One region of the Allosaccharopolyspora coralli genome, then DNA from elsewhere that is predicted to be linked to it. Evidence: riboswitches for the same ligand, from Rfam matches in the RefSeq annotation. Region 1 holds a riboswitch; each other region holds the start of a gene.

Region 1 (3,302 bases):
GGACACGCACAGCGCGAGTCCGAGCACGCACACGATGCCCGCCACGGCCACGTCGTCCCACCGTGCCCCGGACAACGAGCCGAGCAGCCAGTTCAGCACACCCCGTGCCTGTTCGGCGTCGGCGGCGGTGATGACGATGTAGGAGGTCACCGCCGAGAACAGTTGTGTTCCGGCGACGCCCGCCAGGATGACTTTCGCCGTGCCACCCCCGGCGAGCCTCGCGAGCGCCATCACGAGCACGAACGCGACCACCGCCCCGGCGAACGCGCCCATCGTGAGGCTCACCGCGCCGGCACCGATCCCGAGGATGAGCACGAGCACCGCGCCGGTGGACGCGCCGCTGGAGACACCGAGCAGGAACGGTTCCGCGAGCGGATTGCGCAGCAGCGACTGCAACACCACACCGCAGACGGCCAGGCCGGCGCCGGAGACGGCAGCCATCAGCGTGCGGGGCAGGCGCAGATTCCACACGATCCCCTGGCCGATGCGGGAGACGCCGGTGTCCACGAAGCCCAGGCGTGCCCCGATCACCTCAAAGACGTCCGGCACGGACAGTGACGCCGGTCCGATCGTGACGACGACGGCGACGGACAGGACCAGGCACGCCATTCCCACGGTCACGAACACCGTCGTGGGGACACGGCGTACCGCTCGCGGCAGCTCCTGCGCGACCGTCATGTCTGGCGGTCGAGTTCGACGAGGCGGTCGGCGAGCGCTTCGATGCCGTCGACGGTGCGGATGCTGACGTTCATCGCCGACCCCGTCATGGGCATCCACCTCTCGGCTCGGACGGCGTCCAGTTGCGACACGGCGGGATCGGTGCGCAGGAACCGCTTCTTCGCTTCGAGCGTGTCGCCTTCGCTGTCCCGGGTCAGATCACCGAGCACGAGCACGTCGGGAGCCCGGCGAAGCACGTCCTCCCAGCCGACCTGCGGCCACATCGATGCCACGTCGGGGTAGGCGTTGCGGACGCCGAGCGTGCGGGTGATGATCCCCGGCGCGCCGGTCGACCCGGCCACGTACGGAGATCCGGTGCGGGCGAACCAGAACAGCACCGAGGTGTTCTCGCGGCCGTCGAGACCGGCGACCTTCGCCTGCGCGGCCTCGACCCGCCCGCGCAGTTCCGTCACCAGCTGCTCACCGCGTTCGGGAACGTCGAAGAGCTGCGCGATCTCCCGGACTTCGCGGTAGATGTCGTCCAGCCCCACTGGTTCGCCGAGCTCGGCTTCCTCCGGGTAGCAGTTCGACGGCGACAGGTAGGTCGGCACACCGAACTCGGCGAACCGTTCGCGCGGCGCGACCCCTCCGTCGGTGTAGATCGCCTGGTAGCCGCCGAGCACCAGGTCGGGTTCGGTGCCGAGAACGGCTTCCAGCGACGGGTTGTTGTCGGCCAGCCGGGGCACGCTGGCGTTGGCCTCCGCAAGATGCGGCGCGACCGGGTCGGTCCAGGTCGCCGTACCGACCATGCGGTCCTCGAGGCCGAGGGAGAGCATGATCTCTGTCTGCTGCTGGTTCAGACTCACCGCACGTCGCGGAGGACCGTCCACCGACACGGGAACACCACAGTTGTCCGCGATGTCCGGAGGTCCGGCCGGGCCGCCGGTGGGGCCGGAACATGCGGTGACCGCGAGGAGGCCCGCGGTGATCGCGGTGGCAGCGCCGCTGGTGAGTAGACGCGTCGAACGCGGTGTGGACATTCGCATCGGAGCCCTTCGGTCGGGGCCCGGACGCGGGGCCCGCTGGGACACGGCCGGTGCTCGGGGCGACCGGGAGCCAGCAGGTCTTCGGGCTCGGGCTCGAAGAGCGCGGGAACCTTCCCGGGCACCCGCCCAGTGGTCACCGTCGACACGCGACGCCTCCCGCGCTCGTCGCCCCTACCGCTGCGCGTCAGCTCCGGACTTCGACCGGATTCCCTGGCCGGTGGGCACGACTGGCTCGCGACGAGCCTAACAACCCGGCCGTGGTGGCCGAGATCACGGCGTCGCGCGCGAGGCGAACGGCACTTTCGCCTCGTCTCGTGAGGCGAAAGTGCCGTTCGCCTCACGAGTGAGAGAGTTCTTACCCGCTGAGGGCTTGGCGGTGGGAGGTGGCGAGGTCGACGTAGTGCCGGGCGGAGGCGCGGATCATCTCCTGCTCGTCGCCGGTCAGCTCGCGACGCACCTTGCCAGGAGTGCCCGCCACCAACGAGCCGGGCGGAATCTCGACGCCTTCGAGCACGACGGCACCGGCGGCGACGAGGCTGCCGCTGCCGATCTTCGCGCCGTTGAGGACCACCGAGCCCATCCCGATGAGCACCTCGTCCTCGATCGTGCAGCCGTGGACGACGGCCCGATGCCCGATGGTCACATCGTTGCCCACGACGGCCGGGAACCCTTCGTCGGCGTGCATCACCACGCCGTCCTGCACATTGCTGCGGGCACCGACCGAGATGTCGGCGACGTCGCCGCGCAGCACGGTGGTGTACCAGACGTTGGCCTGCGTCGCGAGGCGCACACGGCCGATGAGGCTGGACCCCGGCGCGGCCCACGCGCCGTCGTCGAGCTGCGGCGTGTGCTCACCGAAGGTCAGGGTGAACGGCCCGGTGCGTGCGTCGGTCACGGATCCTCCTCGTGCGTGGTCCACTCCGGGTACCTTACGTCTCCGCTCCGAGTTCCGTCCCGCAGCCGACAGTGCGAGCCGGTGGCACGTACCCGCGAACGGCTCGCAGGGCACCGGCGTTCCACTGTGGAGCGGCCGCCACACCGGCCGAACATGCTGGTGAGAAGCGTTCCTTCTCGTAGACTGAGCATCCTGACGGACTGGGCTGTCGTCGTGTCTTGCCAGCGGAACCGCTGAGGTTCCTCGACCCGACCACCGAGCAAGACCTTCGCTGATGAGTTCTCCAGGTGGCGCGACGGAGGTGGTGATCCTGTTCGAGCAGGCGACACTCGCGCAGCAACCGGTGTTCGTGCCCTACGGCGGCACGCACTGGGCGGTCCTCGCGCTCGGAGCCGGGGGAGCGGTGTTCCTGATCGCGCTCGGACGCAGGCACCGTGGGCGCGACACCGCGCGCGTCGTGAGCCGCGGGTTCGCCGTCGTCCTGGTCGCGTTCCAACTCCCGTTCCAGGTCCGCGCGCTCACACCCGCCCAGTGGGACCTGTACGAGTCGCTGCCGTTCCAGCTCAGCGACCTCGCGTGGATCGTCGCCGCCTACGCCTTGTGGTCGCACCGGTGGTGGGCGTTCGCGCTGACCTACTACTGGGGGCTCACACTGACCCCTCAGGCGATGTTCACCCCCGCCCTCGACGCACCCGACTTTCCGC
Region 2 (3,302 bases), 1.8 Mb from region 1:
TGCAGACGGCGACCTCGTCGGCGCTCGTGTTCAGCGTGATCTCGGTGCACAGGTTGGACGAGTGCACGACCCCCGCGTGCTGTTGTGGCGAGCGCAGGTTGCACGGGTCCTTGAACGTGATCCACGGGTGGCCGGTCTCGAACAGCATCGTGATCATGCGACGCCACAGGTCGACCGCTGCGACCGTGCGGTGCACCGCGAGCTCGCCGCGTTCGGCCGCCGCCTCATACTCGCGGTAGCGCTCGGCGAACGCCGCGCCGTAGAGGTCGTGCAGGTCCGGGGTCTCGTCGGGGGAGAACAGGGTCCAGGTGCCGTCTTGCTCCACCCGACGGAGGAACTCGTCCGGAACCCAGTTCGCAGTGTTCATGTCGTGGGTGCGGCGGCGCTCGTCACCGGTGTTCTTGCGCAGGTCGAGGAATTCCTCGATGTCGATGTGCCACGTCTCGAGGTAGGCACACACCGCGCCTTTACGCTTGCCGCCTTGATTCACCGCGACGGCGGTGTCGTTGGCGATCTTGAGGAACGGCACGACGCCTTGCGACTGACCGTTGGTGCCCTGGATGTGGGCGCCGATGCCGCGTACCGGGGTCCAGTCGTTGCCGAGTCCACCCGCGTACTTCGAGAGCAGCGCGTTGTTGCCGACGGAATGGAAAATCCCGTGCAGGTCGTCATCCACAGTGGTCAGAAAGCAGGACGACAGCTGCGGACGGGTGGTGCCCGCGTTGAACAAGGTGGGTGTGGAGCACATGAAGTCGAACGAGGTCAGCAACTCGTAGAACTCGATCGCACGCGCCTCGCGGTCGTCCTCGTGCAACGCGAGCCCCATCGCGACGCGCATCAGGAACGCCTGCGGTAGCTCGTAGCGCACTCCGTGGTCGTGCAGCAGATACCGGTCGTAGAGCGTTTGCAGGCCGAGGAAGTCGAATGCCAGGTCCCGGTCCGCTCGGAGTGCGTGGCCGAGCCGGTCGAGGTCGAACGACGCGAGTTCCGGGGTGAGCTGGCCGAGTGCGACACCGTGGCGAACGTAGGCGGTGAAGTACTCGGGGTAGCGCCCGCGCATCTCGTCCTGGTCGGCCTCACGGGAACCGTCCGCGAGGTGGCTGAGCGCCTCACGGCGCAGCGAGTCCAAGAGCAACCGCGCGGCGACCAGGGAGTAGTTCGGTTCGGACTCGACCAGGGTCCGGGCGGACAGCGTGAGCGCCTCGGCGAGTTCACGGCTGCTCATGCCGTCGTAGAGTCCGCGCCGGGCTTCCCGCAGTACCGCTTTCGGAGCGACGTCGTCCAGGTCGCCACACGCCTGTTCGACCACTGTGGACACTCGATGCCAGTCGAGCGGCGTTTCGGCGCCGTTGAGGTCAACCACGTGGACCTGTGGTTCTTCCGCTCCGGGTTTCGAGGTTTCCCGTGCGGCTGCGCGTTCTTCCCGGTACAGCACGTAGGCGCGGGCGACGCGGTGGTGCTCGCCCCGCATCAGGGCGAGCTCGACCTGGTCCTGGATCTGTTCGACGTGCACGAGCGGTTCGGTCCCGGCGTGGCGGAACAGCGCCGTGGTGACCTGCGCGGTGAGCTCGGCGACGAGGTCGTGGATCCGGGAGGATCCGGCCGAGCCGGAGCCCTCCACGGCCAGGAACGCCTGGGTGAGCGCGACGCCGATCTTCGTCGCGTCGAACGGGACCGGTGTCGAGTCCCGGCGCAGCACACGGGCGTGCTCGACAACAGTGGGCGGCGGTGTGGTGGCCAGCTCGGTCACGACGCTCTCTCCTCGCGAGTCGACGGTGATCCGGGCGAGGGTGGGCCGCGACGAGCCGCGCGTCTCTGCGCGAGCAGTTTCGCGGCGACCCTCCCTCGGGGTCCCGGACGGCGCGTCCGGTCGGGCGCGCGCCGATGGCAGGTCTTCGGACTCACGGGCGTCCTACTGATCGTGGCTTCCCGGGCCGGAGCCCAGTGCCGATCCCGTCCTGCGTGGGCAGGCCGGGCACGACTGTCGTTCCCGTTCACCGCTGCGGGGCAGTCCCGGATTCGCACCGGGTTCCCTGTTGTCCCGCCGAGCTACGCCCGGCGAACCATCGATGATCACCACACTACATCTAGGGCGTACCTGTGTCCGTGAGGGCCAGATATCGGGGTGGGTCGAGCCGCCTCAATGGCTGGTGAGCACTCCGGTCGCGGCCACGACCAGCGTGGCGACTCCGGTGTCGATCGTCGGATGCGGAACCGGCGCGAACAACGGTGAATGGTTCGACGGCAGGTCGCTGTCCAACGTCCCCGCTTCGGCCGAAGCGGCGAACCGGTCCGCGTCGGTGCCGCCGACGAACCAGTAGGCGGAGGGGATACCCGCCGCCGAAGCGAACACCCCGAAGTCCTCGCTCCCGGTCACCAACGGGGCTGCGAACACCCGCTGGGCACCGAAATGCTCGCGGAACCGTGCGGTCGCTGCCTCGGTCGTGGACTCGTCGTTGACGGTGGCGGGAAACGTGCCTTCCGCGGTGATTTCCGGTTTCCGGTCCGCCCCGGCAGCGGTGGCCTCGGCGTGCACGATCCTGTGCACGGCGTCGAGAACTCGCCGCCGCACCGTTTCGTCGAACGACCGCACGTCGATGCTGAGCTCGGCCTCGGCCGGAATGATGTTGCTCTTCGTCCCGGCATGCAGCGAACCGACGGTCAGTACGGCCGAGTCCGTGGCGGCGACTTCGCGGGAGACGATGGTCTGCAGGCGTAGCACGGTCGAGGATGCCATCACGACAGGGTCCACAGTGGTCTCCGGGCGCGAACCGTGGCCGCCGTGTCCGAACATTCGCACGCGCAGTGTGTCCGAAGCGGACATGATCAGGCCGCTGCGGGTGAACACCTCGCCTGCGGGCATCGGTCCGACGTGCTGACCGAAGGCGACGTCGGGTGTGCCGAAACGTTCGAAGAGCCCGTCGGCGATCATGCCGGCGGCTCCGTCGCCCAGCTCCTCGGCCGGTTGCAGAACGAACTGCACCGTGCCGCGCCACCGGCCCCGGGAAGCCGCGAGCGCGCGGGCGGCGCCGATCAGCCACGTCACGTGCATGTCGTGTCCACATGCGTGTGCGACCGGAACTTCGTTGCCGCCGGGATCGGTGCCGGTGGCCGTGCTCGCATACTCCAATCCGGTCTGCTCGTGCACGGGCAGCGCGTCCATGTCGGCTCGGAGCAGCACGGTCGGTCCCGCGCCGTTGCGCATCACCCCGACCACTCCTGTCCGGCCCACCCCGGTCGTGACCTCGCATCCCGCCGCGCGCAGGGCTTCCGCGCCGACACGAGCGGTGCGGTGCTCGGCG
Region 3 (3,302 bases), 630 kb from region 1:
CGCTCGCGCGCGGCCATCGAGCCCGAGGCGTCGACCACGAACAACACGAGATTGCCCTCCCGGCCTTCCCGGACGGCACGCCGGAGGTCGTCCTGACGCAGCACCAGGCCGGGACCACGACGGCCTCGCGCCGATTGATGTGGTGCCGCCGCCGCTACGGTCGCGGGAAGGTGCACACCGGAACCATCCACTGTGGAGGAGCGAACGACCTGGCCCGACCGGGACCGGGCGCGCGAACGGCGACCGGGCGCTCCCTCGCCGACGCCGGGAACCTCCAGGAGGCGCGCGCGGAAGGACGGCGCGGGAACCGCGGGCGGCCGTTCCGACGAGGCGTTGCCCTCGGGGGCACCCTGCGATTCACCGTCTCCGGTGGACTCGGACGGCTCCGGCTGCCGAGCACCACCACCGCCGTCCGGCGGGCCGTCCCCGCCGCCGTCGGGGTCGTCGTCCCCGTCGTCGGGCCCTCCGTTCCCGGCATCCCCGTCGTCAGGTCCGCCCTGGCCGTCGTCCGGACCTTCCGACTCGTCACCGGCGTGCTCCGCGGCGTCGGAGAGCGCCTGTTGCAGCTGCTCCTCCTCGACACCCGGCTCGTCGAACGGGTCGCGCCTGCGGCGATGCGGCAACGCCAACCGTGCCGCGGCCTCGACGTCGACCTCGGCCACTGCGTCCGCGCCGCGCCACGCCGCGTGTGCCACCGCGGTCCGCGCCAGCACCAAATCCGCTCGCATCCCGTCGACCTCGAACGCCGCGCACAACGCGGCGATCCGGCGCAGCTCAGCGTCCGGCAGCGACACCGTGCCCAGTCGAGCCTGGGCCGCGGCGATTCGTTCGGCGAGCTCCGCGTCCTCGGACTCCCAGGACCGGGCGAAACCGTCCGGGTCGGACTCGAACGCGAGTCGACGGCGCACGACCTCGGTGCGCGTGTCCACGTCGCGGGAGGCTGCCACCTGCACCGTGAGGCCGAACCGGTCGAGCAGCTGCGGCCGCAGCTCGCCCTCCTCCGGATTCATCGTGCCCACCAGCAAGAACGAGGCCGCGTGTGAGACCGACACACCCTCACGCTCCACGTGCGCGCGGCCCATCGCCGCCGCATCGAGCAGCAGATCCACCAGGTGGTCGTGCAGGAGGTTGACCTCGTCGACGTAGAGCACGCCCCGGTTCGCCGACGCGAGCAATCCCGGCTGGTACGCCCGGACTCCGTCGGAGAGAGCACGTTCCAGGTCGAGTGAGCCGACGAGCCGATCCTCGGTCGCGCCCACCGGGAGCTCCACCAGCTGCGCAGGGCGCGTCTCAGCCGCCGTGGCGTCGTGCGGGGCATCAGGGCAGTCCTCGTCGACGGCCACGGGCGAGCAGCCGAAGCGGCAGCCGGGCACGACGTCGAGCGCAGGCAGCAGCGCGGAGAGTGCACGCACCACCGTCGACTTCGCGGTTCCCTTCTCGCCGCGCACCAGCACCCCGCCGATGCCGGGGTGTACCGCGTTGAGCAGCAGGGCCAGCCGCATGTCGTCGTGCCCCACGATCGCGGAGAACGGGTACTGCGACCTCGTGCGAGCAGCGGTCATGCCAGAGTCCTTCCTCGGGTGTCGGACGCCCCGGGTCGACGTGCGCGAGGGGCAGTGTCCTGACTCCCGGATCCGCGCGTACCTCCGGCCTTCCCAGGGTGCACACCCCGGTGGCTCGCGTGGGAGGTCGCTCCCCGGTCACAGTGGCGCCGACCGTGCCGGATTCACACCGGCTTCCTGCGGGGTGCCACGCCCCGAACCCCTCGCTGGGATCCACGGCATCGTCTCAGAGGGCAGCTAGGAACGTGGGTGGGTGGTCCAGGACCGGCGCCCCAGTTCGCGGCCGGTCAGCCGGTTCGGTCGGGTTCCCGGCGCATCGCGACGTGGGGGATCCCTTCCTCCCGATACGGTTCGCCATGCTCGACGAAACCGAAGGATCGGTAGAAACCGAGCGCATGAGTCTGCGCGGACATCTCGATCGGCGCACCGCTGAAGTCGTCGACCGCGACGCGCATCAACTCCCGGCCCACTCCGGTGCCACGCGCGGATTTCGCGACGCACACCCGCCCGATGTGCACGGTGGCGTCGGAGTCGCACAACACCCGCAGGTAGCCGACCATCTCCCGCTCGCCCTTCTCACCGAACTCGTCCGACTCGCCGGTGATCCAGTAGTGCCGGGTGCTCGGTTCCAGGTCGCGTCCGTCCAGTTCGGACTCGGGTGGGCACTCCTGCTCGATCACGAAGACGGACAGGCGCAGCCACAGGATGCGATACAGGTCCCGAGGATCGAGGTCCGCGACCGAGGCTCGGTGCACCGCCGTCGGCGACTGCGCATTCATGCCTGTTCCCTATCACAACGCCACATCGCACACAGCATTGCCGGGCGTCGCGACCGGTCTCGGCGCCACGACACCTCGCAAGTGCCGACACGAGCCGTGCTCAATCGCGCACGCATCGCATTCTTCGGCCTTCCTTTCGTGACTCGCGGCACACGTCATGCCGATATCGCGTGATCCGGGCGTGATCCAGTTCGCAGGAGTGTCACCTCACATCCAAGTCCGACGACATCGGGATAATCTTTCGATACGATCGTTCCCGGCGGGAAAATTTGCTTCCCTTGCGCCGTCAGCGACGACTGTGCTTCGCCTCACTTCTGCGCGTGCCACTGACACCGCTGTCTTCGAACACCATCGCCGCGCGCACCGCGCGTGCATTCGGAAAGGACGGAACAACGTCATGCTTCTGGACTTCAGTCCGCTGCCGGCTTTTCTCGTCGCCAGCATGGTCGTGGTCCTCACACCCGGTGTGGACGTGTTCCTCCTGTTGCGTACCTCCCTTCGCTCCGGCATCCGGCCGGGACTGCTCGCCCTCGCCGGGATCCACACCGCCAGCGTGATCCAGGTCGGCGTCGTCATCTCCGGGCTCGGCGCACTCATCACGCAGAACCCGGCCGTGCTCTCCGTCCTCAAGTGGCTCGGCGCCGCCTACCTCGTCTACCTCGCGGCCACGATCCTGCGCGGCCTGTGGCTCACGAGGCAGGAGACCGCAGACCTCGACGCACCCGCCACGGCCGGGCTGCGCGAGGCCAACCCGTACCTGCGCGGGTTCTTCAGCAACATCACCAACCCGAAGATGCTGCTGTTCAGCCTCGCGTTCCTGCCTCAGTTCGTCGGCTCGTCACCGCAACCGGCCGCCCAGCTCGTCATGCTCGGCGTCGTGTTCCTCGTCGTCGCCGCGATCTGGGAAATCTCGATCGTGGTCGGCGCCGCCCGCATCGCGAGCAAGCTTCGAGACCCGCGC
Region 4 (3,302 bases), 620 kb from region 1:
AGCCGGTCGGTGACGACGACGTCGGCACGCGCGAGCAGCTGCCGCCCGCGCACCGTGATCAGGTCCGGCGCACCGGGACCACCACCGACGAGCGCGACACCGGGCTCGTGGCGCTGCGGACGATCGTCCACGACGCCGCTGCGAAGCGCTTCCACCAGGCCGTCCCGCACAACGGAGGAGCGGCGGTGCGCGCCGCCTGCCAAGACACCCAGTAGTAGCCCGTCGTGCTCGGCGATCGCGGGTGTGACCGCCGTCCCCTGCGAGGCATCGTCGGCCCGGACGCAGAAGATCCGGCGGCTTTCGGCGTCCGCGACGACCCGTGCGTTGACGTCCGGGTCGGAGGTACAAGCGATCGCGTACCACGTCTCGTCCAGATCACCGGGCGTGTACCGACGTGCGCTCCAGGTGAGCTCCCCGGCGTCGGCCATCGCTTCCACGGCCGGGGTGACCTCGGGCGAGACGACCTCGACGCGCGCACCGGCGTTGATCAACCGAGGCACCCTGCGTTGCGCCACGGTGCCGCCGCCGACGACCGCGACGTGCTTGCCGCCGAGATCGAGTCCCGCGAAGTAGTGCCGTTCGTCGTGCGTGCTCATGTCCGTCTGTCCGTCTCGAAGGTCGCCCCCGGCGTCCTCGACGGGGTGCGCTCACTGCCCGGCTCGGGTACGGGCCTTCTCGCTCTGCGGGCGCTCACCTGCTCGGCGCTCCGGCAGTACGCCGGTCGGCGCCGGAGAACCTCCACCACAGGGCAGCGCCGCCCCATACTGCCATGAACGCGGCCAGCGTCAGATATCCGAGCAGCTCGAAGTGGTCCCCGATCGCCGCGACGGGAGCGAGTCCCGCGGCCCCGAGTTCGTCGAACACACCCGCGAGGACGACCAGCGCGACGACCGCGGCGAGCACGACGGTGAGCGTGGTGGTCGTCACGTTCACCCACAGTCTGCGCAGCGGGCGCGCGAGCGACCAGGTGTAGGCGCGGGACATCAGCATGCCGTCGATGCTGTCCACAGTGCACATTCCGGCGGCGAACAGCAGCGGCAGGCTCAACACCGCCATCGCGGACAGCTCGCCGGGAGCGACGAGTGCCAGCACTGTGACTTCGGTCGCCGTCTGCATGCCGAGGCCGAACAGGAAGCCGATCACGAGCAGGTGCCAGGACTGTCCGACGAGACTCATCCGTCCGCGCAGCAGCCGGGCGAGCAGACCTCGCCGACCGAGCACGAGCTCGACCTCGGAGTCCCCGACTTCCCCGGCCCGCGCCCGGCGCAGCAATCGTACGGCGTCCCGCAGCACCAGCGCGTTCAAAACCGCCAGGACGGCGAGCACGGCAACGACGAACAGACTCACCCACAGCCCGACCCGGCCGCCGACCTGCTCCGCCCACCGCTGTGCGGCGGGTCCCGCGACGAACGCGACCGCCATCGCCAGCGCCACGACGACACCGGCGTGTCCCAGCGCGAACCACATTCCGGTCGCCACCGGCTTCTTTCCCCGCTGCATGAGCAACCGTGTCGCATCGTCGATCACGGCGACGTGGTCGGCGTCGAAGCCGTGCCGCACGCCGAGCAGGTAGGCGGTCATGCCCGCGGCGGCGAGCCCGCCGGCAGCCGTGAACGAGTCCTGCGCCGCCAGGTACATACCCCACCCGACGAGGTGCAGCATGCCGACGGCGCCGAGCACCAGCGCTGCGTTACGGCGCTCGACTCGTCCCCACCCGCCGGACGCCGGCGTGTCCGGAATGCTCGTTTCTGTGGCCATCGCGTCGCGGACCTCCTGGGTTCTCCCGCCCGGGGATCGTCTCCGTGCGTCACGGCGTGACGCTCGGTCTCCGCACGTCACCTGGTGACGTAGGGCCGGCGTGAGTGTCCTGACTCCCGGATCGCCGCGGCGTTCCCGCCTTCCCGCTCGTGTCGAGCCGTGGCATGTGGGGCCGCTCCCCGGTCACAGTGGCGGGACCGTCCCGGATTCGCACCGGGTTCCTCCGCAACCAGCGGACGTATCGTGACCGCACCGTGTGCACGAGGTCAACTTCCGGGCGGGTCCCGGTGCCGCGGATCACCGTCGGCGGAGCCCCGGTGTCACCTTTGCCCTGTCTCGCTCAGTGTCTGTGATCTTGTTCTGATGCCCGTCCGGGCATGGTCTTGCGTGCTCAGCCCGAGCACGCTGAGAAGCTCCGGGCGTTGCAGGTTGTCGCTCGCAAGGCCGGGGCCGCCGCTACGTACGTGCTGGTACTCGAGACGACCCCAACGCCGCGAGCGGCAAGCTGGGACGCCGGTAGGTGACCACCACCACAGACCACAGACTCAGAGGGCATTGGGGAACTGGGGGCCCGGTACCGCCGCACCAGTTCCACCATGCGCTCTCAGTCGACGGGACCTGTTACTCCTCGGCTCACCCCGGGCACCACGACCACTTCGACGGCGGCTCGCTCGGCGTCGACCTGCTCGACCTCGCCGGTGTGCGCGAACGCGACGGCGCGACCGGAGGCGGCAACGTCGACGGCGTCCGCAACGACGCCGACCTCGGTTCGCGCGTCCGGGCTCAGGACGCGACCGACGCGATCGAGTACCGCGCGGGAGCCGACGACGACGGCCGCTCGGCGCAGCTCGGCGTCCGCACGGGGAGTGCGGAGATCATCGGGTCCCGGCCCGACCCCGACTACGGCAAGCCGCCCGCGTGGACGCAGTCTGGCGGCGGCGACGGTGACCCGCCGCGAAGTGAGCTTCGGCACCACCAGATCGACCGGCCCGCCTGCAGCGTCCTCCGTGGCGGCGGCCAAGGCCGCTGCTTCGGCGACGCTCCCGGTACCGACACGGTCCCGCACCGCGCCACTGGGACTCGGCACGTCGACCCTGTCCAGAACGTCGGCGGGGAACACCCGCAACGGGAGCTCGTCCCCACCTTCCTCCGAATGCCAGAACCCCAGGTCCTGCACCGCTTCCGCGAGCCCGGGGTGGTCTTCGGCGCGAGCGACGGTGGCGATGGCGCGTACCGCTCGCGGGTCCAGCGAGTACTCGCGTTCGAGCAGCGCGACGGCCTCGACGATCTCGGTCCGCGATGCCTCCCGAGACGCGCCGACTCCGACGATCAGGGTCCGGGGCACGAGCCACAGCAGCCGGGCACGGTCCGCATCGGCAGGACGACGATCGTCGAGCGCTATCGTCCACTGCGGACTCGCCGCGTCCGGCGACACCGTGTCCGGAAGGGCGGGAAGCGGAAACCCGTGGGGATTCGACAGGCCTACCGGTTCACCATCCGCGACAGCGGCGGAACATTCCGTCACGTCACCGTCCACAGTGGCA

Evidence for each region. A riboswitch is a leader RNA that binds a small molecule or an ion and turns the genes downstream of it on or off. The one in region 1 is predicted to bind cobalamin.
Region 2: linked by a shared signal. The riboswitch ahead of GIY23_RS05660 (ribonucleoside-diphosphate reductase subunit alpha) and the one ahead of GIY23_RS14160 (ABC transporter substrate-binding protein) in region 1 are both predicted to bind cobalamin.
Region 3: linked by a shared signal. The riboswitch ahead of GIY23_RS16935 (putative cobaltochelatase) and the one ahead of GIY23_RS14160 (ABC transporter substrate-binding protein) in region 1 are both predicted to bind cobalamin.
Region 4: linked by a shared signal. The riboswitch ahead of GIY23_RS16905 (HoxN/HupN/NixA family nickel/cobalt transporter) and the one ahead of GIY23_RS14160 (ABC transporter substrate-binding protein) in region 1 are both predicted to bind cobalamin.

What each region holds. Positions count from the first base shown of each region.
Region 1 is NZ_CP045929.1:3,005,756-3,009,057, reverse strand. Features, by position in the region: gene GIY23_RS14165 (FecCD family ABC transporter permease) at 1-678, opposite strand, end outside; gene GIY23_RS14160 (ABC transporter substrate-binding protein) at 675-1,697, opposite strand; cobalamin riboswitch at 1,759-1,950, opposite strand; gene GIY23_RS14155 (gamma carbonic anhydrase family protein) at 2,059-2,598, opposite strand; gene GIY23_RS14150 (YwaF family protein) at 2,873-3,302, shown strand, end outside.
Region 2 is NZ_CP045929.1:1,186,242-1,189,543, forward strand. Features, by position in the region: gene GIY23_RS05660 (ribonucleoside-diphosphate reductase subunit alpha) at 1-1,741, opposite strand, end outside; cobalamin riboswitch at 1,870-2,083, opposite strand; gene GIY23_RS05665 (amidohydrolase) at 2,141-3,302, opposite strand, start outside.
Region 3 is NZ_CP045929.1:3,637,881-3,641,182, forward strand. Features, by position in the region: gene GIY23_RS16935 (putative cobaltochelatase) at 1-1,562, opposite strand, end outside; cobalamin riboswitch at 1,615-1,742, opposite strand; gene GIY23_RS16940 (GNAT family N-acetyltransferase) at 1,850-2,341, opposite strand; gene GIY23_RS16945 (LysE family translocator) at 2,739-3,302, shown strand, end outside.
Region 4 is NZ_CP045929.1:3,628,321-3,631,622, forward strand. Features, by position in the region: gene cobA (uroporphyrinogen-III C-methyltransferase) at 1-596, opposite strand, end outside; gene GIY23_RS16905 (HoxN/HupN/NixA family nickel/cobalt transporter) at 691-1,758, opposite strand; cobalamin riboswitch at 1,841-2,031, opposite strand; gene GIY23_RS16910 (cobalamin biosynthesis protein) at 2,363-3,302, opposite strand, start outside.